DNA from 2 places in the Paenibacillus sp. YIM B09110 genome. Region 1 is predicted to be linked to the other one. Evidence: a T-box and tRNA genes for the amino acid it is inferred to sense, from the RefSeq annotation. Region 1 holds a T-box; the other holds one or more tRNA genes.
The links. A T-box is a leader RNA that pairs with one kind of tRNA and senses whether it is charged. The one in region 1 lies ahead of V8F51_RS04205 (glutamine--tRNA ligase/YqeY domain fusion protein), so its partner is inferred to be a tRNA-Gln.
Positions count from the first base shown of each region.

Region 1 (20,489 bases):
TATCCGCATGTTCTCTCGGGGGGCATGCAGCAGCGCGTATCCTTCTTGCGGGCGCTGTTGTCGCCGCAGCGGCTCATGCTGCTCGATGAGCCGTTCGGTTCGCTCGATGCGCTGACGCGGCTGCAGATGCAGAAGTGGCTGCTGTCGATCTGGGAGGAGAACCGCAGGTCGGTGCTGCTTGTCACGCACAGCATTGATGAGGCGTTGTTCTTATCCGATCGGGTTATCGTGCTGTCGTCCTCGCCTGCAGTCGTGCTCGAGCAATTCGACGTGCCGCTGGCAAGGCCGCGCAGCGAAGTGATGTGGACGGAGCCTGCGTTCATTGACTTGAAGCAGCGGATCTATGAGCTGCTTCAGGCCGGAGCGGGAGAGAAGGAGGAAGCGGAATATGCCAAGCGTCGTTAACGGGGAAACTGCGGCAGGGACGTGGATCGACGCTCATATCCATGTCGATCATTATGAAGAAGCGGAACGGGAATCGCTCCTGGAGCGGGCGTTTGATGCGGGTGCGGCTGCTGTCGTAGCCGTGTCGATGCACTTGCCATCCTCGATTGTCAATCGAGAGTTGGCGCTAGCGCACCCGCCGAATCGCGTTCATCCCGCCTATGGCTTCCATCCGGAGCAGCCGATACCGTCTGCAAGTGAGCTGGATGAGCTGTTCGCTTGGATTAGAGCGCGTCATGCGGAAGGCGAGAGCTTCGCAATCGGCGAAGTCGGCTTGCCGTATTATACGCGAACGGAAGCGGAGGCTGTGGGGCAGTCGTTCGACGAATTGCCTTACCTCGCGCTGCTCGAACGGTTCGCGGCGCTTGCCGCGGAACTGGAGCGGCCGATTGTGCTGCACGCCGTCTATGAGGACGCGGACAAGGCTTGCGACATACTTGAGCGGAGCGGCGTACGGAGCGCGCACTTCCATTGGTTCAAGGGAAGCGAAGCGACCGTGCGGCGAATGATCACCGCAGGCTACTTCGTGTCGGTGACGCCGGATATCGCTTACGAAGCGGAAATTAGAGAGCTGGCAGTGCAATATCCGGTCGATTTGCTGATGGCCGAGACGGACGGGCCATGGCCGTTCGAAGGTCCTTATGAGGGGCGAATGACCGAGCCTGCCATGTCGCAGGACGTGGCGGCTCATATTGCGGCTATTAAGCAGCAGCCGCTGGAGCATGTGCGCACAACTTTATTGCAAAACACGAAACGGTTGTACGGAATATAGCAGGAATACGACAACAAGCTGGCATTTGCGCATGATGCGACGCCAGCTTTTTTTGGTTTCGTCGAGGACACCAGAAGCGTTAATTTAATTGCTGCTTATCGCCTTTAATGCGCCTTACCGATTCATACCGCTTTGTCCATTGCGCCGTCCTACTTTTCTGCATACAAAGATAGCAATAGGGATGAGAGAAGGGAGAGTTCTATGATGGCAGCTTTGACTAGAGAACAGTTTTTTGCGGCACTGGCTCCAACCGTCATTCGGGTAAGGGGGGAAGGCTCGACGATGTTTCCTTCCGTACGGCTAGCTCAAAATTTGCTCGAAACTGGAGGCGTTATTCACGCGTGGAACAATCTTGGCGGCATCAAGGTTGGCAATGGGCAGACGAATGCTTACTGGCACGGCGAAGCAGTCGTGAAGGGGACGTGGGAATATGTCGATGGCCGCAATGTTAATACGAAGGCGGCGTTCCGCGCTTACCCCAGCCTATATCACTTCTATAAGGATCTTGATCTGCTGCTGGCAACGCCGCGTTACGACCGCGTTAGGAAGGCGGAAACGCCTGAGCGCCAAGCCCAAATGCTGCTCGCTTGCGGATATGCGACCGATCCGAATTATCCGCTCAAGCTAATGGCAATCATTAAGCAGTACTCGCTCATGAAATATGATCTAAAGGGTAAACCGCCCGTTAAGCCGGAGAAGTTCAAAGACGCTGAAATCGTGGCGGTTGTGCATGGAGGGCGAGCGGTGTCGGAAGGTTACTTGGTTCATGGCGCTACATGGGTGCCTGCAAGGCTGGTCGGCGAGCGGCTTGGAGCGGTCATTGACTGGAACGGGAAGCAGGTTACGGTGAACGGGGCTGCAATCGAGTCTATACTGTCTAATGCAAAGGGCTACGTCAAGCTGCGCGATCTGGCAGATCGGCTTGGACTTACGGCCAGCTGGGACGCTATGGCGCGAGTGGCTTCGATCGACTAACGAAGAGGATCAGCCGGTTTACATCGAGGCTGCTCATTTGGTATTCTATAGGCAACATTGAAACGCGATGATGAGAAGAGTAAGGGAATAGGTTGTTGCACAGAGAGCCCTTGGCAGCTGAGAGGGGGCGAACGGCGTTTCCCTGAACCAAGCCTCTGAGCGGCATGTCGGAATCGCCCTGGGCGAGGATGGCATGACGGGAGCTCCCGTTACAGAGCTAGAGTATAAGCAATGCATGCAATGCCGTACTTGAAGAGGTTAATATGGCGACATGTTAATGAACCTGGGGTGGCACCGCGAGAACTTCGTCCCCAAGACCAACGTCTTGGAGGTGAGGTTCTTTTTTGCGTTTACTAGGGCGCATATGCGGCAACTTGGCTATTACAGTTATTTTCATTAAGGAGGAGCCGACAATGGAACTGGATAATGAGAAAGAGCATTCAAGCAACAACTTTTTAGTTAGGCTGATAACGGAGGAACTGGAGCAGTATCCGTTCACGAGGGAGATGCGCACGAGGTTTCCGCCCGAGCCGAACGGTTATCTTCATATCGGCAGCGCCTATGCGATTCAGACGAATGACGCGATAGCAAGAGAATTCAACGGCAAGTTTCATTTACGCTTTGACGATACGAATCCGCTTAAGGAGGACATTGCTTACGTTAATGCAATCATTGAGGATATCAAGTGGCTTGGCTATGATCCGGGTGAGCATATCTACTACGGGTCAGATTACTCCGAGGAAATCTACCGTGCTGCAGTTCATCTAATCGAGCGAGGGCGTGCATACGTATGCGATCTGACGCCGGAGGAAGTGTCGGAGTATCGGGGCACCTTGACGCAGCCGGGCAAGAACAGCCCTTATAGGGAGCGGTCTACCCTAGAGAACCTGGCGCTTTTTGCGAAAATGAAAGAAGGCGGCTTTCCGGCCTCCTCCAAAGTGCTGCGTGCCAAAATCGATATGGGCTCGCCTAATATGAACCTGCGCGACCCCGTTATATACCGCATCATTCATGCGGAGCATTATCGAACAGGGGGCGAATGGTGCATCTATCCGATGTACGACTTCGCGCATCCGATTCAAGACGCTATCGAAGGCATTACGTATTCGCTCTGCTCTAATGAATTCAAGGACCATCGGCCTCTGTACGAATGGGCGCTTAGGGAGCTCGGGGTAGAGAGTCCGCCGCGGCAAAGGGAGTTCGGCCGCCTAAGTCTGACGGGCGTCGTGACGAGCAAGCGTTTCCTGAGGCAGTTGGTCGAGGGCGATTATGTAGACGGCTGGGACGATCCAAGATTGCCGACGCTCCGCGGCTTAAGAAGGAGAGGATTCACGCCCGAGAGCATACGCAGCTTCATCAAGGAGATCGGCAGCATCCGTACGCAAAGCACGGTGCATATTTCCTTACTCGATCATTGTCTCAGGCAAGAGCTGAAAGCGTCGATGGTAAGCATCATGGCGGTGCTGAATCCGCTCAAAGTCGTCATAACGAATTATCCAGACGATGAAACCGAGCTATTGATGATCGAGAATAACAGCGAGAACGAGGAGCTGGGCAAACGGGAAGTTCCTTTTGGCAAAACGATCTATATCGAAAAAGACGACTTCGAGGAAAATCCGCCGAAAGGCTTTCATCGATTAACTCCGAATGCCGAGGTTCGATTGAAGGGCGCTTATTTTATCCGTTGCGAGGAAGTCATTAAGGACTCTGACACGGGAGAAGTAACGGAGCTTCGCTGCTCGTATGATCCTGTGACGAAGAGCGGTACGGGCTTTAACGGTCGTAAGGTGAAGGGGACGATTCACTGGGTATCGGCAGAGCATGCCGTCAAGGCAGACGTTCATCTGTACGATAAATTGCTGCTGGAAGCTGCGGAGAAGGATACGCCGGCTAACGGGGATTGGACGGAGCTCGTTAATCCGGAATCGCTCGTCGTCGTCAAGGATGCTCTGATCGAACCTTATGTGGAGTATGGAGAAGATCTTCTGGAGCGAAAGCTGCAATTTTTCCGCCATGGCTATTTCTGCGCGGATAGGAAACACACAACCGACGACGGGCTTGTGTTCAACCGAATTGTGCCGCTTAAGGACAGTTGGAACAAAAAGCATGAATGAGTAAGGTGGCTAGGTGCAAAGGCTGCTGATCTATGATCAGCAGCCTACGTGGCCTTCTGGTGCGTACGTGCGGATGTTATTTACCTTTTTTAGAGGCTGCCCAGAACGCCAGCGCAATAAGCGGCAGCAAAATAAACCAAGGGATCGTAATCGTCCCTCCGACGATGAAGGCAAGCGCCATAACGACGATAACGCCTAAAATAATATACAGACAACCTCGTCCGAACGTTTCCATGCCATTGCTCCTTTCGTGTGCCTATGTTCAGTTGTATACCGCAAGCTACAAAGAAGTATATTCACGGATATAGCAGGATAGAGCAGCAGGTTGGCTGCGGGAAACCGGTCACATCGGACCGATTCGTTCGTGGTTTAAATTTATCCAATTGAAATAGCTAACGCTGTCCAATCTTAATTCCTCCTTGGAAGGTTATAATGTAACCGTAACCAATTGAGCCCCAATGCATTTAACTAAGGTGATGCTTAACCGGTTACTAGGGAGGACTAAGGTCATGAAAGAACATAAGCTTCGCTGGATGGCAAGCACAGAGCAGCGCCGTTGGCAGGAGCAGGCGGCAGGCGCAACAACAATTGAATCAGCCAACTTAACGATAACGGACCGGAAGTACCAGACTTTCGAAGGATTTGGCGGGTGCTTTAATGAGCTCGGCCATGTGGCGCTTGGCGGCTTGCCGGCAGAGGAACGCAATCAGGTGATGTACGATCTGTTCCATCCTGAGGGCGAGCATAAGCTTAGCGTATGCAGATTGCCAATTGGAGCCAGCGATTATGCGCTCGACTGGTACAGCCATAACGAAACCGACGGCGATGTAGCGATGGACTTTTTTTCTATAGAACGAGATCGAGAGCACTTGATTCCATATATTAAAGAAGCGCTGAAGTTAAATCCTGAGCTCGTATTGTTCGCTTCTCCTTGGAGTCCGCCGACATGGATGAAATTCCCGAAGGCGTACAATTATGGCACGCTGCGCTGGGAGAAGGACATATTGGAGGCATACGCCCTGTATTTTGTCAAATTTGTGCAAGCCTATGCCGAGGAAGGAATCACGATTCATCAGGTGCATGTGCAGAATGAAGTGGTGGCCGATCAGAAGTTCCCGTCCTGCGTATGGACCGGACAGCAATTGCGGGAATTTATCCGCGACTATTTGGGTCCTGCCTTTGAGCGGCATGAGCTGGATACGGAAATCTGGCTAGGCACGATCAATGCGCCCGAGGCATGGGACGAGTGGTTGAAAAAAAAGGCGACTGACTTTGAAGGCTATGCGGGCACGGTGCTTGGAGACCCGGAGGCGTATAAATATATCAAAGGCGTCGGCTATCAATGGGCGGGCAAGTACGGAATTCAGCGGACCGTACAAAGCTACCCGGAGCTGCGTTATATGCAGACCGAGAACGAATGCGGCGACGGCGAGAACACCTGGTTTTATGCCAAATACATTTTCAATCTGTACCAGCATTATTTGTTTAACGGCGTTCATGCGTATATATACTGGAATATGGTGCTGGAGCCGAAGGGCAGAAGCACTTGGGGCTGGGAGCAAAATGCGATGGTTACCGTTGATCCCGCGACAGGGCAATATGTCCGAAATCCGGAATACTACGTGATGAAGCATTATGCGCATTTCGTATCCCCGGGCGATATCCGAATCGGACTGCAAGGTCCGTGGTCGGGGCATGCAACAGCCTTCCTGAAGCCGGACGGAACGAAGATTATTGTACTGGCTAATCCTTATTCGGAGGAAAAGGAGCTGCGACTTTCGAACGGTTCTGAAGGATATAGCTTTCGACTGGAACCTGAATCATTCCATACGATCGTTTGGCCCGGCTAACCGGCTTTATTACACGAACGCCCTCATCAACTGCGGGCGTTCGTGCTTTTTGAGTTAACCTTTTGAGCGGGCCGGATTCAAGGCTATAATGGTTGCAAAACGGGGGCGATGTCAAATGTTGAAAAAAATAGGGAACAAGCTGGTTGATCCATTCAAACGCAGCATCAGGAACAAGCTGATACTTGCGATGATTTTATTGGCGATCGTACCGATTGCCGCAATAACGGGACTTGCAGCCGACAACAGCCGTCAATCGATGGAGACCGAAGTGATAACGACCAACCAGTCCAATATGAAATGGACAGGCGTATACGTCGGAGACCAGTTCACACAATTAAACAATTTGATCTATAGCGCCCTCATCAGTCCCCATCTTAACGATTATTTGGCGAATGCGGAGGAGGGCAGCCCGTCAAAGCAATTCACCATACAGAAGAACCTGATCGAGACGCTGAACAATTTGTTTTACTCCGCCGGCAATAAGGTCATCGGTTTGGAGATGTATCTGGCCGAGCCGAACAAGATGTTTTTTATTAACGCCTCGCAAAACGATATCGAATCGGTGTCTGTCGAGCCGGAACCGTTCCAGACTATGGCGGCTAACAACCAGGATTTTATGGTGCGGACGGACGAGGCGCAGCCCGATCAATTCCAATTGATCAGAAGCATTAACCGCTTCGAGAATCAGGACCGGCTTGGCTATATTTCGTTGCGGATTCGCTGGTCGATGTTCGATCAGACGCTTGATTTGCTCGGAAGAGGCGATCAGCAGCAGGTGCTTATTGTTAGCGGAGACGGCGAGGAGCTTTACTTGCCAGGCGGGCAAAAATTGCCGGAATCCACGTTGGAACGCATTCGGCAAGCGGACGAGGGGCAAGGCTATTTCAGTACGGATGATGAATACGTGTTCTACAATACGATCGACCCCGTCGGCCTGCGCCTCGTCAACATCGTTCCGAGAAGCGCGATTAACGCAAGCGCGCTTGCGACCATGCGGTTTGGTTTCATCGTAGGAACCATTTCCGCCCTCGCTGCGATCATTATAGCCGTATTTCTCGCATGGCGCATGGCTACCCCGATCGTGAAGCTGGCAAGATCGATGCAAGGGCTGGGGCTTATACGGGAGACGGAGATTACCGTCAGCAATCGGGTGGATGAAATCGGATTGCTCGAGACGAAGCTGAACAACATGTCGCTGAGAATTAAGGAGCATATTAAGAACGAATATAGCATCACGCTGGAGAAGAAAACGGCGGAGCTTAAGGCGCTGCAAGCCCAGATTAATCCGCATTTCCTGCAAAATACGCTGCAAATGATCGGCAGCATGCTATTCACCAAGCAACCTGCGGAATGTTATGCCATTATTCGTTCGCTTAGCGAGATGTTCAGGTATGTGATCCGCGACCCGGACCGTCTGGCAACGTTAAAGACCGAAATGGATCATCTCGACAATTATATGAAAATTCAGCAGCAGCGCTTCGGCGCGCGGCTCGGGTACAATGTGCGGCAGGATGAGTCGGCGCTAGCGAGCCCGATTCCTAAGCTCACGTTGCAGCCTATTGTCGAAAATGCTTTTTTCCATGGGCTGGATACGAAATCGGGAGACTGGCAATTAGATGTCGACGTTTGCAAGGAAGAGAATGCGATACATATTCGCATCAAGGATAACGGCGTCGGCATGAATGCCGATCGGTTGGCGCTTGTCAGGAGCAGACTGAACGGTCATAGCGGACAAGCATGGACTAGCGGAAGCCGGATTGGCATTCAGAATGTCGCATCGCGAATCAGGTTGCATTTTGGCAAGGATGGCCTTATTAGGATCAATAGCGAGCCGGGGCTAGGTACGACGGTAACGGTAATCATTCCACTTGGCGAGGCGGGGGGAGTCGGAGTTGAGTAAACGCATCAAAGTTCTGCTCGTAGACGATGAAGGCTGGACGCGGGATATCGTGAGAACGTTTGGCAATTGGGACTTGCTTAACATGGAGATCGTTGGAGAAGCGGAGGACGGGATGGAGGCGTTGAAGCTAGTCGGGGAGCTTAAACCGCAGGTGGTTATTACGGATATGCGCATGCCAGGTATTGACGGCGTGAAATTGCTTGAGTTGCTGGACAAGCAGTTTCCGAACATCACTACGGTAGTAGTCAGCGGTTACGATGATTTTCAATATGCGAAGCATGCGGTACGTTTTCGAGCTGTCGATTATTTGCTGAAGCCGGTGGATCCGGCGGAGCTCCATGCAGCGCTACTTAAATGCAAGGAGCAGGTAGAAGAGGCGCAGCCGAGCTTGAATGTTCGGGGACTGGATATTGACATATCGTATCTGCTATCCCCTTTCAAGAATCGGCTGCGCAGCTACTACAACGAGCTCAACCATGAAGGTGTCGAGACGGTGCTAAATCATCTGCGGGCAGAGCTGGATGCGAAAGCGGTTATGAAGTCCTCTATGTTGGAGCAGGTTGCGCAAGAGCTGCTGCTGCTGCTTAAGGAGCTGATGGACGTCAATTCTCAGAGCGCGGACAGCCTAAAGTTTTCTTATGAATCCAGCACGTTCGCGTCGCCTGGCGGAACTACGGCTTTTTTGCGCGTGTGTTACGGTCATATGCTTGATCAATTGATCAAAATGCGAAAATTCAAGAACAAGCTTAATTTAGAGGAAGTACGCAAGTTTATGGACACTCATTATGCGGAGCCGATTACGCTTGAGCAGCTCGCAAGAAGCTTCTATGTAAGCAAGGAATACTTAAGCAAAATGTTCAAGCAGGAATTTAGCCAGAATATTACCGACTATTTGCTGAATTTACGGATGGAGAAGGCGAAGGAATGGCTGCTCGACGAGAGTATACCGATTAAAGCAATCGCCGAAATGGCAGGTTATGAGGACGTGACTTATTTCTATCGGGTATTCAAAAAGCGCTTCGGTATCGCTCCGGGCGAAATGCGCAAAAACAAAGAGGTTTAAAAATGTCCAACTCAAAAGCATAAATCCGTCCAATTAAACGCTTTCATTATTCGGTTACACTGAACATGTAAACAAAACTAGACAATTGGGAGGTCGCAACAGATGAAAAAAATGGTTAAGAGCTTGTTGGTTACAGCGCTCTCGGTAACGCTTTTGGCAGGCTGCGGAAATAACGCGAACAGTAATAGCGAGTCTGGAGGAGCGTCCGGCGGCGAGGCGAAAACCGTCAAGCTCAAGCTGTTTATCGCACAGCCGCGGCTTAAGGAGCACTACGACAAATTTATCGCAGATTTTGTTGCCAAAGAGAAAGCTGACAAAAACATCGATGTATCCGTACAGCTTGAAATGCCTACAGCCGACAATGCGGCACAAATTTTGAAGACGCGTCTTGCATCCAACGATGCCCCGGATATTTTTGCGCTGCATGCGATCAACGAGATTCCGACTTACTATAAAGCAGGCTATCTGGAGGATCTGTCCGATCAGCCTTTCGTAGGGAAGCTGCTTGACAGCATCAAGCCTGCGGTAACGACAACAGACGGCAAGGTCGTAGCTGTTCCGCTAGAAACGTTGTCCTGGGGCTATCTGTACAACAAAAAGATTTTCAACGATCTTGGACTGACGCCTCCGGCTACATTGACAGAAATGAAAGCGGTTGTAGAGAAGCTGAAGGAAAACAATATTACGCCTTTTGAATTGTCTTACAAAGAGTCATGGGTACCGCAATTGATTCTTCCTCTAGCGGCCGGAGCCATAATCAATACCGAAAACCCGGATTTCATCGAACGCATGAACAAGGACGAAGGCTCCTTCGCGGAAATCAAGTCGGCCATGTTTGACGTATTCGACCTGATCAACAGCAATGGAACGGAGCGCGCGACAGAGGTCGGCGCGGACGATGGAGCGGCGGCATTCGCGGAAGGCAAAGCAGCCATGTGGCTGCAAGGCCCTTGGTATGCGGAAACGATTCTCAAATCCAACCCTGATATTGAATTTGGCGTAGCTCCGCTGCCAATAAACGATAACGAAAAAGCGACGATGATTAACTTGAGCGCTTCTACTTCTTTAGCGGTTTCCAAATCGAGCAAAAACAAAGAGGTGGCTCTGGATTTCATTAATTATGTACTGGATGACCAAGCTTCAAATGATTTCTTCCAAGCATTGAAGTTTAATCCGATTGCGACGGTTCATACGTATGACAGCTATCCATGGGTGAATGATGCTACCGTTTATGTAAAAGAGGGCAAATCGTATCAAGATCCTTCCATTCCGCAAGCGGTCAAGGATGAGGTAGGCAAAGGACTGCAATCGTATTATGCCGGACAAATTTCTCAAGACGATGTCATTACGGCGCTTGATAAAGCTTGGAAATCATTCAATAAAGTAAATAAATAAAACAGTTATCCGGGCATGGCGGGGAGTGAAAGCTCCCTGCCCGCCGGGTACGCTGTCAGATTATCATAGGGAGGGGGCGTAACCGATGCTCGCGAAAGGCTTTCGAAAATATGCAACATTTCTATCATTTATTGCGCCAGCATTTGTTTTATATGCCGCTTTTCTATTAATCCCGACAATTGGCGGGATGTTCTACAGCTTTACCGACTGGAACGGGCTGAATACGGACTACGATTTTATTGGACTTGGAAATTTCGTGGAAGCGCTTAAAGAAGACCCCGATTTTATAAACTCGCTGCTCTTCACGCTTAAATATGTAGTGTTTATGGTCGTTCTGCAAAATGTGTTCGCTCTTGGACTCGCCGTTCTCATCGAGACGCGGACGCGCAGCAAAGGTTTCTTCCGTACCATCTTCTTTATGCCGAATATGATCAGCATGATCATCAGCGCGTTTATGTGGACGTTTGTGTTCGCGCAGGTGCTGCCGCAATTGGCAGAGAAAACGGGCATTGCCTTCTTCGGCCAAGCCTGGATCGGCAATCCGGACGTATCCTTCTTCTCCATACTTATCGTATCCTTGTGGAACGGCGTAGGCTATATGATGATTATTTATTTGGCAGGTTTGCAGGGCGTACCGCAAAGCTTGAAGGAAGCTGCCGTCATTGACGGCGCAACGCCGTTCCAGACGTTCCGCAACGTTACTTTGCCGATGATTACGCATGCCGTTACGATTTGCTTCTTCCTGACGCTTAATGGCGCGTTCAAAGTGTTCGAGGCGGTATACGGTCTCACTGGCGGCGGCCCGGGCCGCAGCACGCAGGTTATTACGATGAATATTTACGAGGAGGCGTTCTCAAACAATTTCCGTTACGGTTATGCAAGCGCCAAATCCGTTATTTTGTTTATTATCATTCTGATTTTCACGTTCATTCAAATTCAGGTTATGAAAAAACGGGAGGTGGAGGCATGAGACAGAAAAAATCGACATCGCTGTTCATCGGCATTCTGCTCACAATCGGCGCAGCTATCTCCTTCTTCCCTATTTATTTGGCCGTTATCAACTCATTCAAGACGCAGGGAGATATGTTCCGTTCGTTTATTTCACTGCCGACCAGCATGAGCTTCGATAACTATGTGCAAGCTTTTGATAAGTTGAATCTGCTTGGAAGCACATTAAATTCAGTCGTGATATCGGTATTGGGCATTGGCGGCATCGTGTTATGCGCATCGCTTGCCGGCTACAAGCTGTCGCGAACGAGCGGGAAGCTTAGCCAATTTATATTCTTTCTGTTCATCGCGTCCATGCTTGTGCCGTTCCATTCGATTATGATTCCGCTCACCAGAATTGCCAAAGCGTTGAACGTGCAAGGCAGCACCTACGGTCTAGCGGTTGTTTATATCGGACTTGGCGTAAATATGGCGATCTTCCTGTACCATGGGTTCGTGAAGTCGATACCCCGCGAGCTGGAGGAAGCAGCGCAAATTGACGGCTGCAACGAATACCAGACGTTTTTCAAAATTATTTTCCCGCTGCTTGTGCCGATTACGGTTACAATCGCCATTCTCGATTTTCTCTGGATCTGGAATGACTTCCTGCTGCCGCTGCTGATGCTGACGGACTCGGCGGACTTTACGCTTATTTTATCCACGAATACGCTGTTCGGCGAATACAACAAAGATTGGTCGCTGATTTTGTCCGCCCTCGTGCTGACGGCTATTCCAGTCATTATCATCTATGCGTTTTTCCAGCGCTTTATTATGCATGGTATTGCAGAGGGCGCGGTCAAAGGCTAATCGAAGGAGCGAATCGAATTGAAGCAAATATTGTACGGCGTGGCTTACTATGATGAATATATGCCTTATGAAAGGCTCGCTGAGGATATTCGGATGATGAAGGAGGCGGGCATTAACGTCGTTCGCATCGCGGAGTCCACCTGGAGCACTCATGAACCTCAAAACGGGGTATTCGATTTCCGCTCGGTTGACCGCGTGCTCGATGCGATGCATGAAGCTGGCATTCATGTAATCGTGGGCACGCCGACCTACGCGGTGCCAACCTGGATGGTTAAGGAGCATCCCGAGGTGCTGGCCGAAACGCCGCGCGGACCAGGCAAATATGGCGCCCGCCAAATTATGGACATCACGAATCCAACCTATTTGTTTTTTGCGGAACGTATTATTCGCAAGCTCATTTCACGCGTTGCCGCCCATCCCGCTGTAATCGGTTATCAGACGGACAATGAAACAAAGCATTACGATACGGCAGGACCGAATGTCCAGCTTCGGTTCGTGAAATACATGCGTGATACTTACGGCGATCTCGATGTCATCAACAAACGCTTCGGACTAGACTATTGGAGCAATCGAATTAACAGCTGGGAGGACTTTCCTTCTATGGTTGGCACGATTAACGGCAGTCTGGGCGCAGAATTCGCCAAGTTCCAGCGTTTGCTCGTTAACGAGTTTCTGGCTTGGCAGGTATCGATAGTGAATGAATACAAGCAGCCGCTACAATTCGTTACGCAAAATTTCGATTTTGAATGGCGTGGCCATTCGTATGGCATACAGCCGTCGGTGGACCATTTTGCAGCTGCGGCTCCGTTCGATATCGCAGGCGTGGATATTTATCATCCATCGCAGGATGAGTTGACGGGAATTGAAATTGCCTTCGGCGGGGATATGGCACGTTCACTCAAGCGCGACAACTATCTAGTACTGGAGACGCAAGCGCAAGCATTCCCTAACTGGACGCCTTATCCAGGTCAACTTCGCCAGCTGGCGTTCAGCCATTTGGCATCGGGAGCGAATATGGTTGCTTATTGGCACTGGCATTCCATTCACAATTCTATCGAGACGTACTGGAAGGGCTTGCTCAGCCATGATCTTGGTCCTAATCCGGTATACAATGAGGCGAAGTCGGTAGGTGCCGACTTCCAGCGGCTAAGCGCTGAGCTTGTGAATTTGCGCAAAATGAACAAAGTGGCGATACTGGTCAGCAATGAAGCGCTAACGGCAATGGAATGGTTTAAGCTGCCTGACGGCAAGCTCTACAACGATGTGGTGCGCGCGCTCTATGACGAGCTGTACAAGCTCAATGTGGAATGTGATTTTATTTCGCCTTCCAGCGTGGAGCTTGACCGTTACAAGCTGATAATTGTGCCTGCCTTGTATGCGGCACCGGATGATTGCTTGAGGCGGCTGAACGACTATGTCCAAGGAGGAGGTCATGTCGTCTTTACATTCAAAAGCGGCTTTGCCGATGAAACCGTCAAAGTACGCCAGACGCAGCAGCCAGGCATCATTCAGGAGGCCTGCGGCGTCACTTACAATATGTTCATCGCACCGGTTCAGGTGGGATTGCGCGGTCCGATGGTACCCGAAGGCGAATCGACATCCGTCGAGTCGTGGATGGAGCTTCTGACACCGGGATCGGCGGAGGTGCTTGCTTGGTATGACCATAAGCAGTGGGGAGAATATGCGGCTATAACGCGCAATCGATACGGCTCAGGCACTGCGACCTATATCGGATGTTTGCCTAGCGCTGCGATTATTCGCGAGGTGCTGTCAGGAGCCGTAAAGGAGGCGGGAGTTTGGGAGGCTGCACAGGAGCTGTCTTTCCCCGTCATTATCCGTTCGGGCATCAATGAAGCCGAAAAGCAAATTCGCTATTACTTCAACTATTCAGGCGACGAGACGTCCATTCGTTATTCGTATGCAGACGGAGTAGAGCTGCTGTCGGGTAACGTCGTCATAGCCGGCGATACCGTTAGAATCTCAGCATGGGGCGTTGCCATCATCAAAGCATAGTCAAAGCTCGGAATTAAGAAAAGCATCTTCGGTCAGCGGAAAGCCGCTTAGGAAGATGCTTATTTCTGTTCGCCGATAAGGATAGCTGGATGTGGACGATGAAAGGGCAAAATAAAACCCGGCCGAGGGGCCGGGGAAGTAAAGGAAAGTAAATAGGCTTTAGTAACATAATGTATCGCGATTATCTGTTTTTTGAATCCTGGAGCTGCAATTCGTGTACTCCATCAGCTTTTTGTCGAGCTCCTGACTTATCTGTATAACAACTCTGTCCGAAAAGCTATTGGATACTCCAAACACACGAACCATCTCTGTTCTCAACGCCTCAATCTGTTGTTGACAAACACAGTTATGCATTTAAAGTGTCCTCCTACGTAAGGTCCAAGATGTAACTGTTAAGCTAAAGCATACATCATTTTACTGTAAATTCCCTTCTTTTACAATTGGGTTATGCCAAAAAGGGACAGGAGTACGAAAAAATTGGACGTAAAAGTGTAGAGGACCCACATCGCTGTGGGTCTGTCCTAGCTCGTCATCAACTGTGGGGTTGATAGGACTAGTATACGGATCTAATCTTAACGCTTCCTTAAAAATAATTGTCGATGTGTTGAACTATTCTCATAATTATTGGAGGCAAGTCCAGGGTGATGTCATGAAATTGTGTCATTTTTGTTACCACATAAGAATTTATAAGTTTCCGAGCATTGCGGAAGAACAAATTCTTATTGGCGATAAAACCTTCCTCTGAACGCGGTCGCTCATCTTCGAATAGCCTCGATAGAGGTTTTCTCAAAATCGTTGTGGCAACCGGAGGCCATTCATGATAACGTTAATGTTTCTGAACGACTGATTATAAGCGGGTTATTGAATAGAGGGAGGGCAATGGAATGGCATCAAAAGGACCGAAACGGCCGACGCGGGACGAGTTCCAAATGGAGGAGCTTGGAGAGCGCTTGGTCGAAGCGCAGCGGGAAGAAATTGAGCTTCTGTTCACCGTCTGGAATTGGAACGAGCAGCCTCGCGGCATTATCGTGAAGATGGACCCTAGGACGAAGCTCGTACATGTCGAGTACGAAGGCGAACTGATGAAAATCCCTTTTATGGATATTATGCAGGTGGAGAACCCGTATTAAGCTGCTAATTGGTGGCTTGGGCTGAAACATTGTGGGCAAAATTCCCGTTTATTGGTTAACCGACTTTTGATGGAGGAAATGCCAATGATGAAGCAGCTCGTATTGATGTTCTTGGTTGCAGCCATGTTGAGTGCGTGCGGGCAAGTTCAATCGAATACAGAAGAAAAACCCGTGATTGCCGATAGTGCCGAGTTCGCCGATGCTCCTCGGGCTGTCGGACAAGGGGAATATGGAGAGCTGCATGTGTTGCCGTTGACGGAAGACGGCGGAGTAACGGAATCACTGGGAGCACCGTCATGTCTAGGAGAAGAGACGGATTACATATCATCCGGCGACTATGATGTCGTGTTCAAGCGAACGGACGGAACAGAGGCAAGTGTCGGCAACTTAGTTGAGACGCAGATCGTCTCGGAAGGCGGATCCGACGAACCTCGCACATTGGGCAGATTGGTGTCCGAAGGCGTGGAATTGTATTATTTTCAACCTATCCAGAACAAATGCCGCGCGGATGCAGTTTATGTATATGTAGTGAGTGAAGAAGATGCGTATCAAGCAAGCTTCGAGGTAGAAGGGCAGTTATTAGATCAGTTTAGCCTAGCTCCCGAGAGTGAGCCCTATATAGAAGCGGGGCAGCTTGTGCTGGAGTCGACAGAGGATGAGCAGCAAGGCTATACCTATATGTTCAAGCTGGAAGACAAGAAGCTGAGGCTTGTGAAAAAGGAGGAGAGGGGCGATTAAGCCGCTCTCCTTTTGTATGCTTTGCCAAACTTAACGATGCTCGACTAAATCGATCGCCCCAAGAATGACATGGGCAAGACCGAAGCCGAGAACACCCGTACCTATAAGCTTATACTTGCTCTTCAGCAGTGTAGCGCCAGAAGCTGTAACCACGGTTCCAAGAACGGCAGGTATCAATCCTTCACGCATCATCCAACACTCCCTATGGTTTGTTTGGCAAGCAGTGTTAGTTTGCTACGGGAGCGGGGTTAGCATACTTGGCTAGTTGCAGTAACTTTCTGCATCTTATCTCGCCTTTACTAGCTATATTGGATATTGGCATGAACTTTTCCCTCTTGCCCATAAAAGAGCTGTTTTCGAACAAAGTTATTGCAGAAATGAAAAAGGCGCCCTCTTTCGAGAGCGCTCTTTTTTCGTTGGAGAGTCTGCTGATCTTTCAGCTACTAACGGCTTTAGGCTCATTCATAAACCATGAAATATAAGTACATCGTTGGCATACAAGAATGGTTGCATTTTTATTTGCCCAATCGACGCCGAAAAATGTAGCGCCTCTTGAATTGAGTTGACGATAATCTTTGTTAAAGGCGTCATTTTGACAACAGGGGCAACGCAGCATAACACCGCCTGCAGAATAATTCACATCATCAAATCCTTTCTCAATGTTCTAGTTGAAATCGGATAATTAATAATGGATAGTACGAAAATCCTATACGCTTATGTCTAGATTTCCGCCTAAGTTTGGTTGCACGCTAAGTTCCATCATTTTCACCAACTGCTGAACTTGATCGGTAGATTGCTCAGTAGCCATTTTAAGAACGCTGATTCCAACAGCTTGAGATAGATTGCTCTGGGCTAGGGATACGGATAACGCCGCGATGTCCATTTGCTGCCTCCTTCATTATGATACTTCACATTATTTATCGGAAGTTGCAGGTGCAATTCTTAACTTCGTTTGGGATTGAAAGTAAAGGATTACAATGAAGCGTCTTAAATGCGGGCGGAAGAAGTGCAGGTTGACCGTATAAAAAGAATTGCACAAAAAAATCGGGCATCCCTTTCAGGATGCCCTTTTCATGGGAGAGGAGAAACCGGACGAAGAGCTTATGGGGAAACGTAAGTCTTCTCCGCGGTTGTCTACGGCATCTTGCGACGCCGATGACATTATCTTGTCCGCTTTGTGGGGGAATATACCTAATTAGGACAAAAAAGTTGAGCGAAGCTTGTAGATAGTCCCAAAATCGCTCATTAGCCTGACATTCAACAGCTTTATCTACAAAGGGAATGTATGGTACGATAGGCGGGAATGAGACAGAAGGGGGCAATTGCAAGTGAGAGTCATTGCGGGCGAGGCTAGAGGCCGCACGCTGAAAGCGGTGCCCGGCGTGAATACGAGGCCGACGACCGACAAGGTGAAGGAAGCGATATTCAGCATGATCGGTCCTTATTTCGACGGAGGAGCAGCGCTTGACCTGTTCGCCGGTACGGGAGGACTTGGGATCGAGGCGTGGAGCAGAGGCGCGGAACGTGTCATCTTCATTGACCGGGAAAAAATCAGCATCGATATTATCCGTCAGAACATACAGACAGCCGGCATGGGCAGCGCAGCGGAAATATACCGCAACGACGCGGAGCGCGCGTTGAAAGCGCTCGCCAAGCGGGAGCTGAAGTTCGATCTTGTTTTTCTTGATCCGCCATACAAGCTAACGACGATGGACGAGCTTATGGGAGAGCTGGCAGCGAAAGGCATGCTTGAAGAGGCGGCGGTTATTGTCGTTGAGCATGATTCGTCGGTACGGTACCCGGAAGCGATGGAACATTTTGACCAAATCAAATACGCCAAATACGGAGATACTGCCGTGTCCATATACAAATACTACAGCCAGGTCAGCCATGACGACAGGAGTGAGACCGATGTTAACGATTAACACAGGCAACGAGAGAGTGGCGGTATACCCAGGCAGCTTCGATCCGGTTACGTACGGGCATCTAGACATAATCCGAAGATCCGCCAAGCTTTATGATCGCTTAATTGTAGCGGTACTGAACAATACGAGCAAAAACCCGCTGTTTACAGTAGATGAGCGAAAACAGCTGCTAGCGGAGGTTACACAGGATCTGCCTAACGTTGAGATTGACAGCTTCCGCGATCTTCTCGTTCGATATATGAAGTCAAGACAGGCGAATGTCATTATTCGCGGCATCCGGTCGGTAACGGACTTCGAGTACGAGCTGCAGCTTGCTTCCACGAATCATTTGCTTGATGGCGAGATCGATACGGTATTCATGATGACGAATCCGAAGTATTCGTACTTGAGCTCCAGCATTGTGAAAGAAATCGCGCAATTCGACGGCGAAGTGAAGGAGCTAGTGCCTCCTGCGGTTGAACGTGAATTAAGGAAGAAGTATAACGCCCGCAAATAAGCGGTATTAGCGTCTTATACGCCGAGCACGCCAGCGAGGCGAGGCAAGGTGCAATAGCGTGAAGACTGCGAGCAGGAGCAAGCTCGCTGTGATGGAATAGGACCATAACAGAGGCATGTCACTTACGGTCATAACTGACGTACCGTCCCAGACCCCATCGGTCTGATTAGGGCTGAATACGGGGAACGTCCCAGGAGGCGTTACATAGCGCAGCAAGGCTGACATTGGATTCCATAGCAGCAGCATGAGCAAAAAAGCACCAACTGCGTGCATCATGCGGAACGCGGCGAAGGGCAGCAGCTTCAAATCGGTCCCCGCAATCGTATATCCCGTCTGCAAAATACCGCCAAGACCGCTCCAGGCCAGCACCGCTGCAATAGCCGCGGCATTCAACAGGCTTCCGCCAACAGGGCTTTCCCAGATTGCGGCCGCATAAGCGCCAATATGTCCTTCGAATAGCGCTGGCCCGATGAATGGGGCATTCAGCTTCGTTAGAATTGGCGCGAACAGCGGCTGTGCAAGCTTTGCGAGCACGGAGGCGAAGATCATGAAGCCGCCGATCATAAGCAGCTTCTGTACACTTGCGGTCACAGCGTCGCCGAGCACTTTGCCGAAGCTGCGGCCGTCTTGGTCTCTGCCAAGCTGCATAGCTGCTCCCAGCTGCCCCAATAGCCTGCTTTGCTGCACCTTATCAGGGGAAGCCGTTTCTATGGAGGGAGCAATCACATTATTTTTTGCTCCGATATTTGCAATGGACAATAGAAGGAGCAGGAAGAGAGCAGACAGCCAAACGGCTGCTGCTATCATAATGCCGACAATCGGTTTATGAAGGAAGCCTGCGCCGATAACAACGAGCATGAAAAGCGGATTAGGCATATGCGCGATGGCGAGCAGGCGTTGGCCTTGCGTTTGGTCGACTTTATTTTGTTTGCGCAGAGAGGCTGTTGCTTCCGCTCCCGCTGGATAACCGCCCATCCAGCCAAGCGCTATGGCGTGCGCCGCCTCGCCAGGCAGCTTGAACAGCTTGTTCATTGCTGGACTTAGTAGGGCGCTAGTGACATGAGCGAGCCCGAAGGCGGTCATGAGCTCGAACAGGACGAGAAAGGGCAAAATGCCGGGAAACACAATGTTCCACCAAACGGTCAGTCCTTGCAGCGACGCTTGGAAGGCGGCATCGGGCTGTATAATAATCGTACCGACAAGCAGGATGGAAATGATGGCGATCAGTATCGTTTTGGCCATTGCCGTTCAACTCCTAGGACAATCTCTTCGTATAAGTTAATTAGTACGCTTATGGCGCAGCAGATAGACCAAGCAAGGACATGGAGGAACGGCAGCACGACTAGAGAGCTGTAACCGCGAGGAAGTCAGGTACAGAGGAATAGGAGGCTTGCTTCTTGTGAATAGGCAGGTTTCGGATTTAAAACGGATTACGCTTGTTGCGGTTGCGACGGCGGCAGCCATGTGGATTCTGTTGTATGCGCCAACGCCTTATGTCGTCTATGAGCCGGGTATTGCAACACCGGTAGCTCCGATGGTGGCAGCTGAGCAGGGAGATGCCGAAGGGAATGGAAGCTTCCTGCTCACTGCGGTTAAGCTTAGCGATCCTAATTTCTTCAACGTCCTGCGTTCGGCATGGGACAAGGATGATGATATCCTCATGAAGAAGGATGTGTTCAGGGGCTATACGCAGCAGCAATATGCGGATCGGCTTTCCGTCATTATGGAGGGCTCGCAAAATAACGCAGTCGAAGCTGCCTACCATCATTTGAATTTATCCTATACGATCAAAGTACAAGCGATCATCGTATCGGATAATGCCTCCCAGGTCGAAGAGGGAAATAGCTTATTCCAGACCGGTGACAAGCTGATCGGAATGA
Region 1 covers NZ_JBANSP010000002.1:414,106-434,594, forward strand. Annotated here, with positions in the region: gene V8F51_RS04190 (ABC transporter ATP-binding protein) at 1-405, shown strand, start outside; gene V8F51_RS04195 (TatD family hydrolase) at 389-1,216, shown strand; gene V8F51_RS04200 (glucosaminidase domain-containing protein) at 1,421-2,191, shown strand; T-box leader at 2,250-2,507, shown strand; gene V8F51_RS04205 (glutamine--tRNA ligase/YqeY domain fusion protein) at 2,605-4,305, shown strand; gene V8F51_RS04210 (hypothetical protein) at 4,382-4,540, opposite strand; gene V8F51_RS04215 (glycoside hydrolase family 30 protein) at 4,815-6,155, shown strand; gene V8F51_RS04220 (sensor histidine kinase) at 6,271-8,055, shown strand; gene V8F51_RS04225 (response regulator transcription factor) at 8,048-9,118, shown strand; gene V8F51_RS04230 (ABC transporter substrate-binding protein) at 9,221-10,513, shown strand; gene V8F51_RS04235 (carbohydrate ABC transporter permease) at 10,599-11,483, shown strand; gene V8F51_RS04240 (carbohydrate ABC transporter permease) at 11,480-12,307, shown strand; gene V8F51_RS04245 (beta-galactosidase) at 12,326-14,320, shown strand; gene V8F51_RS31525 (aspartyl-phosphate phosphatase Spo0E family protein) at 14,480-14,674, opposite strand; gene V8F51_RS04250 (YolD-like family protein) at 15,205-15,450, shown strand; gene V8F51_RS04255 (hypothetical protein) at 15,535-16,188, shown strand; gene V8F51_RS04260 (asparagine synthase) at 16,219-16,377, opposite strand; gene V8F51_RS04265 (YjfB family protein) at 16,895-17,071, opposite strand; gene V8F51_RS04270 (hypothetical protein) at 17,262-17,387, shown strand; gene rsmD (16S rRNA (guanine(966)-N(2))-methyltransferase RsmD) at 17,517-18,113, shown strand; gene coaD (pantetheine-phosphate adenylyltransferase) at 18,100-18,609, shown strand; gene V8F51_RS04285 (nucleoside recognition domain-containing protein) at 18,616-19,851, opposite strand; gene V8F51_RS04290 (S16 family serine protease) at 20,009-20,489, shown strand, end outside.

Region 2 (4,930 bases), on a different contig from region 1:
AGGCTTATATGGTCCATACAACCTGTAGGCAACAGCTAAAGTTCAGCAGCATTATCTTTCGTATCCAGTTTTCAGGGCGCAATGCCTTGTTATATTCCCTGATAGCTCAGTTGGTAGAGCACTCGACTGTTAATCGAGTTGTCACAGGTTCGAGTCCTGTTCGGGGAGCCATTGTAGAGAGGTGTCCGAGTGGTCGAAGGAGCACGATTGGAAATCGTGTAGGCTCTAACCGGGTCTCGAGGGTTCGAATCCCTTCCTCTCTGCCATATAAGGCCCGTTGGTCAAGTGGTTAAGACACCTCCCTTTCACGGAGGTAACAGGGGTTCGAGTCCCCTACGGGTCACCAACTTCTTTACAAAAAGATTTAAAAAAAAGTGCTTGACTTAAGACTTGAGCCTATGGTAAGATATAAAAGTCGCTCAAGACGATATGGAGGATTAGCTCAGCTGGGAGAGCATCTGCCTTACAAGCAGAGGGTCGGCGGTTCGATCCCGTCATCCTCCACCATTATAGCTTTTTAACGACGCGGGGTGGAGCAGCCCGGTAGCTCGTCGGGCTCATAACCCGAAGGCCGCAGGTTCAAATCCTGCCCCCGCAACCAATGTTTACCTTCGGAATGATCCGAGAATATGATGTGGAGCTGTGGTGTAGAGGCCTAACATGCCTGCCTGTCACGCAGGAGACCGCGGGTTCGAATCCCGTCAGCTCCGCCATTACAAACATCAGGCTCGGTAGCTCAGTCGGTAGAGCAGAGGACTGAAAATCCTCGTGTCGGCGGTTCGATTCCGTCCCGAGCCACCATGATGTACTAGCAATACCTGAAACAATTGGATATGCCGTTGTAGCTCAATTGGTAGAGCAACTGACTTGTAATCAGTAGGTTGGGGGTTCAAGTCCTCTCGACGGCACCACATGGAGGATTAGCGAAGTGGCCAAACGCGGGAGACTGTAAATCTCTTCCTCACGGTTCGGTGGTTCGAATCCATCATCCTCCACCAAGTTTACCTTAGGGGCATAGTTTAAAGGTAGAACAAAGGTCTCCAAAACCTTTGGTGTGGGTTCAATTCCTGCTGCCCCTGCCAATTGAATACCTTAACATGGCGGTCGTGGCGAAGTGGTTAACGCATCGGTTTGTGGATCCGACACTCGGGGGTTCAATTCCCCTCGATCGCCCCATTAATTTCAAAAATTAGGTTTTACACTTTGTTGGGGATTAGCCAAGCGGTAAGGCAACGGACTTTGACTCCGTCATTCTCAGGTTCGATCCCTGAATCCCCAGCCATTGTTTCGCGGAAGTGGCTCAGCGGTAGAGCATCGCCTTGCCAAGGCGAGGGTCGCGGGTTCGATTCCCGTCTTCCGCTCCAATCTTTATTTGGCGCCATAGCCAAGTGGTAAGGCAGAGCTCTGCAAAAGCTCTACCCCCAGTTCGAGTCTGGGTGGCGCCTCCACAATAGTTTCAAAAATGTGCGGCCTTAGCTCAGCTGGATAGAGCGTTTGACTACGAATCAAAAGGTCAGGAGTTCGAATCTCTTAGGCCGCGCCATCTTTACAAATGAATATGCCGGCGTGGCGGAATGGCAGACGCGCGCGACTCAAAATCGTGAGGGAAACCGTGGAGGTTCGAGTCCTCTCGCCGGCACCACTAACGAAACTACAAGCACTTAAGATCAATTGATCTTAAGTGCTTTTTTTATGTGTAAATTATGTATGGAGATTTTTTTGGATAATAGATATTAAGAAAACGCTTTAAATGATAGTATATTAGGTATTCCCAGTTCGGACAGGAGTGAGGATTCACGTGAAGTTCGGCAAATCGATTAAATCTCGTCTTATCATCGGGTTTATGGCGGTTATGCTTCCTGTAGTTACATTTATGCTTATTAATAACAGCTACTCGAGAGAAATCGTTAGAGAGAAGGTATCCGAAACGTATCGTAATACACTCGATATCTTCGTAGGCCAAACCGATAACAACTTATCTCAAATAAATGATTATTTATACAAAATGTCAGTGCTCGATTCGGATATAGGGCTGCTCATGTCTTTTCCTAGAGACAGCGACGGATATACGTTAACCAAGATTAGAATCGATTCAAAGCTCAATCGCGATGTTGGAGTATACAGCTTAATAGACGCGGTTTTCCTGTATCATCAGGACGATATTATTTTTGGAACAGACAGCGAGTACAATGATACTAGAAAAATAATTAAAACACATATGGACAATATCACAGTAAATAATGATATGGCGCTTAACGATCAGCATAGATGGGAGGTAAGAGAGGACGAACGATTAGAAGGGAAGTTTTTTCTAATCAATTTTATTAAAGTATCCGAGGGGCTGTATGTTGGAGCGATTATTAAAGTAAAAGATATTAACGATATGCTGACCATTCAGTGGAGTGACGGTGATATTGGCTTTAACGACATCTACTTTCATGAAGAGAATCATCTCACTCAATCGTTGACTGGCAGCCTCGCGCCTCTTGATCTGAAGGAGGAAATGACGGAGAAGCCGTATGAGTCGTTGACGGATCATAAAACCGGAGAGACGTATCTCGTCATGAATCGAATGAGCGATATGCTCGATATTGCGTATCGTGTCGTTATTCCGGAGGAAACGCTGCTTCGCAACCTTTTATTTTTCCGAAATATGACGTTATTTGCATCGATCGGATTTGTTGCAATCTTACTTATTTATTTATTTTTTATGCAGAATATGCTCTTCAAGCCGCTGCATGAGCTCATTCTAGGGATGAAGAAAATTTCACTTGGCATGCTTGATGTAAGACTGAAAAAAAACAAGACGATGGAGTTTGAGTTTCTAGGAAATACATTCAACATAATGGCTGAACAGATCAAAACGTTAAAAATTGACGTGTATGAGGAGCAGCTTCGTGTAAAACAGGGTGAATTAAAACAACTGCAAGCTCAAATCAGCCCCCATTTCTATATGAACAGCTTAAATATTATTTATAATCTTGCAGCATTGAACGATACAGAGTCTGTGAAAAATATGTCGCTTCACCTTGCGGACTATTTCCGGTTTATTATGAAAGCAAATCGGGATACGATCACGCTTAAGGAGGAGTTATCGCATATCGAAAATTATATAACGATTCAGAAAATGAGGTTTCCCGATAAGCTTCAATGTACGTTCGAGGGAGTGGATACGATACTTAATTATCCGATTGCAGCATTGACCGTACAGCCTTTTGTGGAAAACTCGATTATTCATGGCTTCAAAAATCGCAGGCAGCTGTTCCAAATTAAAGTTGCGGCTGAGGTAACAAAGGATAGTGGATTCACTCTGACGATTAGCGATAACGGGGGCGGCTTTAGCGATGAGGTTCTGACCAAGCTGACTCGCAGAGAGCCGTTGGAGCAGGTTGAAACAACCGGACTAGGCGTAACGAATGTTATTCATAGGCTGGAGCTGTTGTATGGAGAAAGAGCGTCGATTACATTCAGCAATCAGTCGGAAGGAACCGGTGCTGTCGTCATCATAAAATTTCCACGGTTAATGGAAGGGGAAAAATCAGTTGTATAATTTGTTGATCGTTGATGATGAGGAAATAGCAATAAGAGGGATTGAGAAGGGGATTGATTGGTCTGAGCTTCCCATTGCCAATATATACACGGCTTACGATGGGGAAGAGGCAAGAGCGATTCTTACCGAGCATACGATTCATATCGTCATATCCGATATCGATATGCCCAATCAAAGCGGTATCGAGCTATTAGAATGGGTAAATGAGCATTCTCCAGCAAGCATAACGATTTTTCTAACCGGACATGCTGATTTCAAATATGCGCAGCAGGCTGTTCAGTTGGATTGTTTTGAGTACTTATTGAAGCCAATTGATCACGGTGTACTCAAAACCTGCGTCAATGGAGCGATTGATAAGGTAAAAGAGTTAGAGCAGCTCACCAAAATTAAAAGCACGTACAGTCTCTTTTATGAGCAATGGAATAAACAGAGGCCTATTTTGATCGAACGATTTTGGCAGGATGTATTGCATTATCGTCACTCAGGAGCGCCTGAGCACCTCGATTCGGCGTTGCAAAACTATGCGCTGCCTCTACAGGCGGATAGTAGGATTAGAGTTGTGCTTATAAGCATAGAGCAGTGGAGAGAGGAATGGTCAGCTAGAGACGAGGAGATCATGACCTACGGCATTAGAAATGTTGCCGAGGAGTTAGTGCTCGCGACCCCCTCAGGCCATATTGTCCAGGATGGAAACGGCATCATGTATGCTATTTTGTATAAGGGACAGGACGGTCAGGAGGAGACCTCTTCTGCAATAGAAGAGAGATGCAGGTTATTCATTAACCAATGCAAGCTTGTTCTGCATTGCCATCTATCTTGTTATATAGGTGAAGTCGGAACTGTACAACAAATACGGTCAGCAGTTCGTACGCTGCTGGAGCTCGAGCGAAGCAATGTAAGCGATACTTGCGCTATTATTATGGAGCGAGAGACCAAACCAAAGCTTGAAGGGAATAATCTTCAATTGGTTCATTTCGACGATTGGGCATTGCTGCTTGATTCTGGAAAGCAGCAGCAGCTGTCGAAGCGTATCGATGAGTGCTTTGATCAGATGCTGGAGAGCAAAGTTGACTATACGTATATGGCCTCCTTCTATTTCGGCTTTATGAATATGCTGTTTCAATGGTTCAACAAAAAAGGTGTTCTGATGACGGATGTATTCACGAATCGTGAGTGGGAGGTTGGCGAGAATGTGCTTAAATCGCTGACCAGAATGCGAACGTGGGCACAGCAGCTTAGCGTGCAGCTGACCGATTATGCGAATCAGAACGGCAAGGATGTTTCACAGGCTGTAGAGAAAGTTCAACGTTATATGGAGGCGAATCTAGGCGAAGACTTTAGTCGAGAGCGAGCAGCGGAGAACGTTTATCTGAATCCTGC
Region 2 covers NZ_JBANSP010000018.1:45-4,974, forward strand. Annotated here, with positions in the region: tRNA gene V8F51_RS22295 (tRNA-Asn) at 96-171, shown strand; tRNA gene V8F51_RS22300 (tRNA-Ser) at 176-266, shown strand; tRNA gene V8F51_RS22305 (tRNA-Glu) at 272-346, shown strand; tRNA gene V8F51_RS22310 (tRNA-Val) at 432-507, shown strand; tRNA gene V8F51_RS22315 (tRNA-Met) at 525-601, shown strand; tRNA gene V8F51_RS22320 (tRNA-Asp) at 637-713, shown strand; tRNA gene V8F51_RS22325 (tRNA-Phe) at 726-801, shown strand; tRNA gene V8F51_RS22330 (tRNA-Thr) at 836-911, shown strand; tRNA gene V8F51_RS22335 (tRNA-Tyr) at 915-998, shown strand; tRNA gene V8F51_RS22340 (tRNA-Trp) at 1,009-1,082, shown strand; tRNA gene V8F51_RS22345 (tRNA-His) at 1,101-1,176, shown strand; tRNA gene V8F51_RS22350 (tRNA-Gln) at 1,208-1,282, shown strand; tRNA gene V8F51_RS22355 (tRNA-Gly) at 1,290-1,364, shown strand; tRNA gene V8F51_RS22360 (tRNA-Cys) at 1,375-1,448, shown strand; tRNA gene V8F51_RS22365 (tRNA-Arg) at 1,467-1,543, shown strand; tRNA gene V8F51_RS22370 (tRNA-Leu) at 1,561-1,642, shown strand; gene V8F51_RS22375 (sensor histidine kinase) at 1,799-3,550, shown strand; gene V8F51_RS22380 (helix-turn-helix domain-containing protein) at 3,543-4,930, shown strand, end outside.
Region 2: it encodes a tRNA-Gln, which carries the amino acid that the T-box ahead of V8F51_RS04205 (glutamine--tRNA ligase/YqeY domain fusion protein) is inferred to sense. The anticodon was not compared.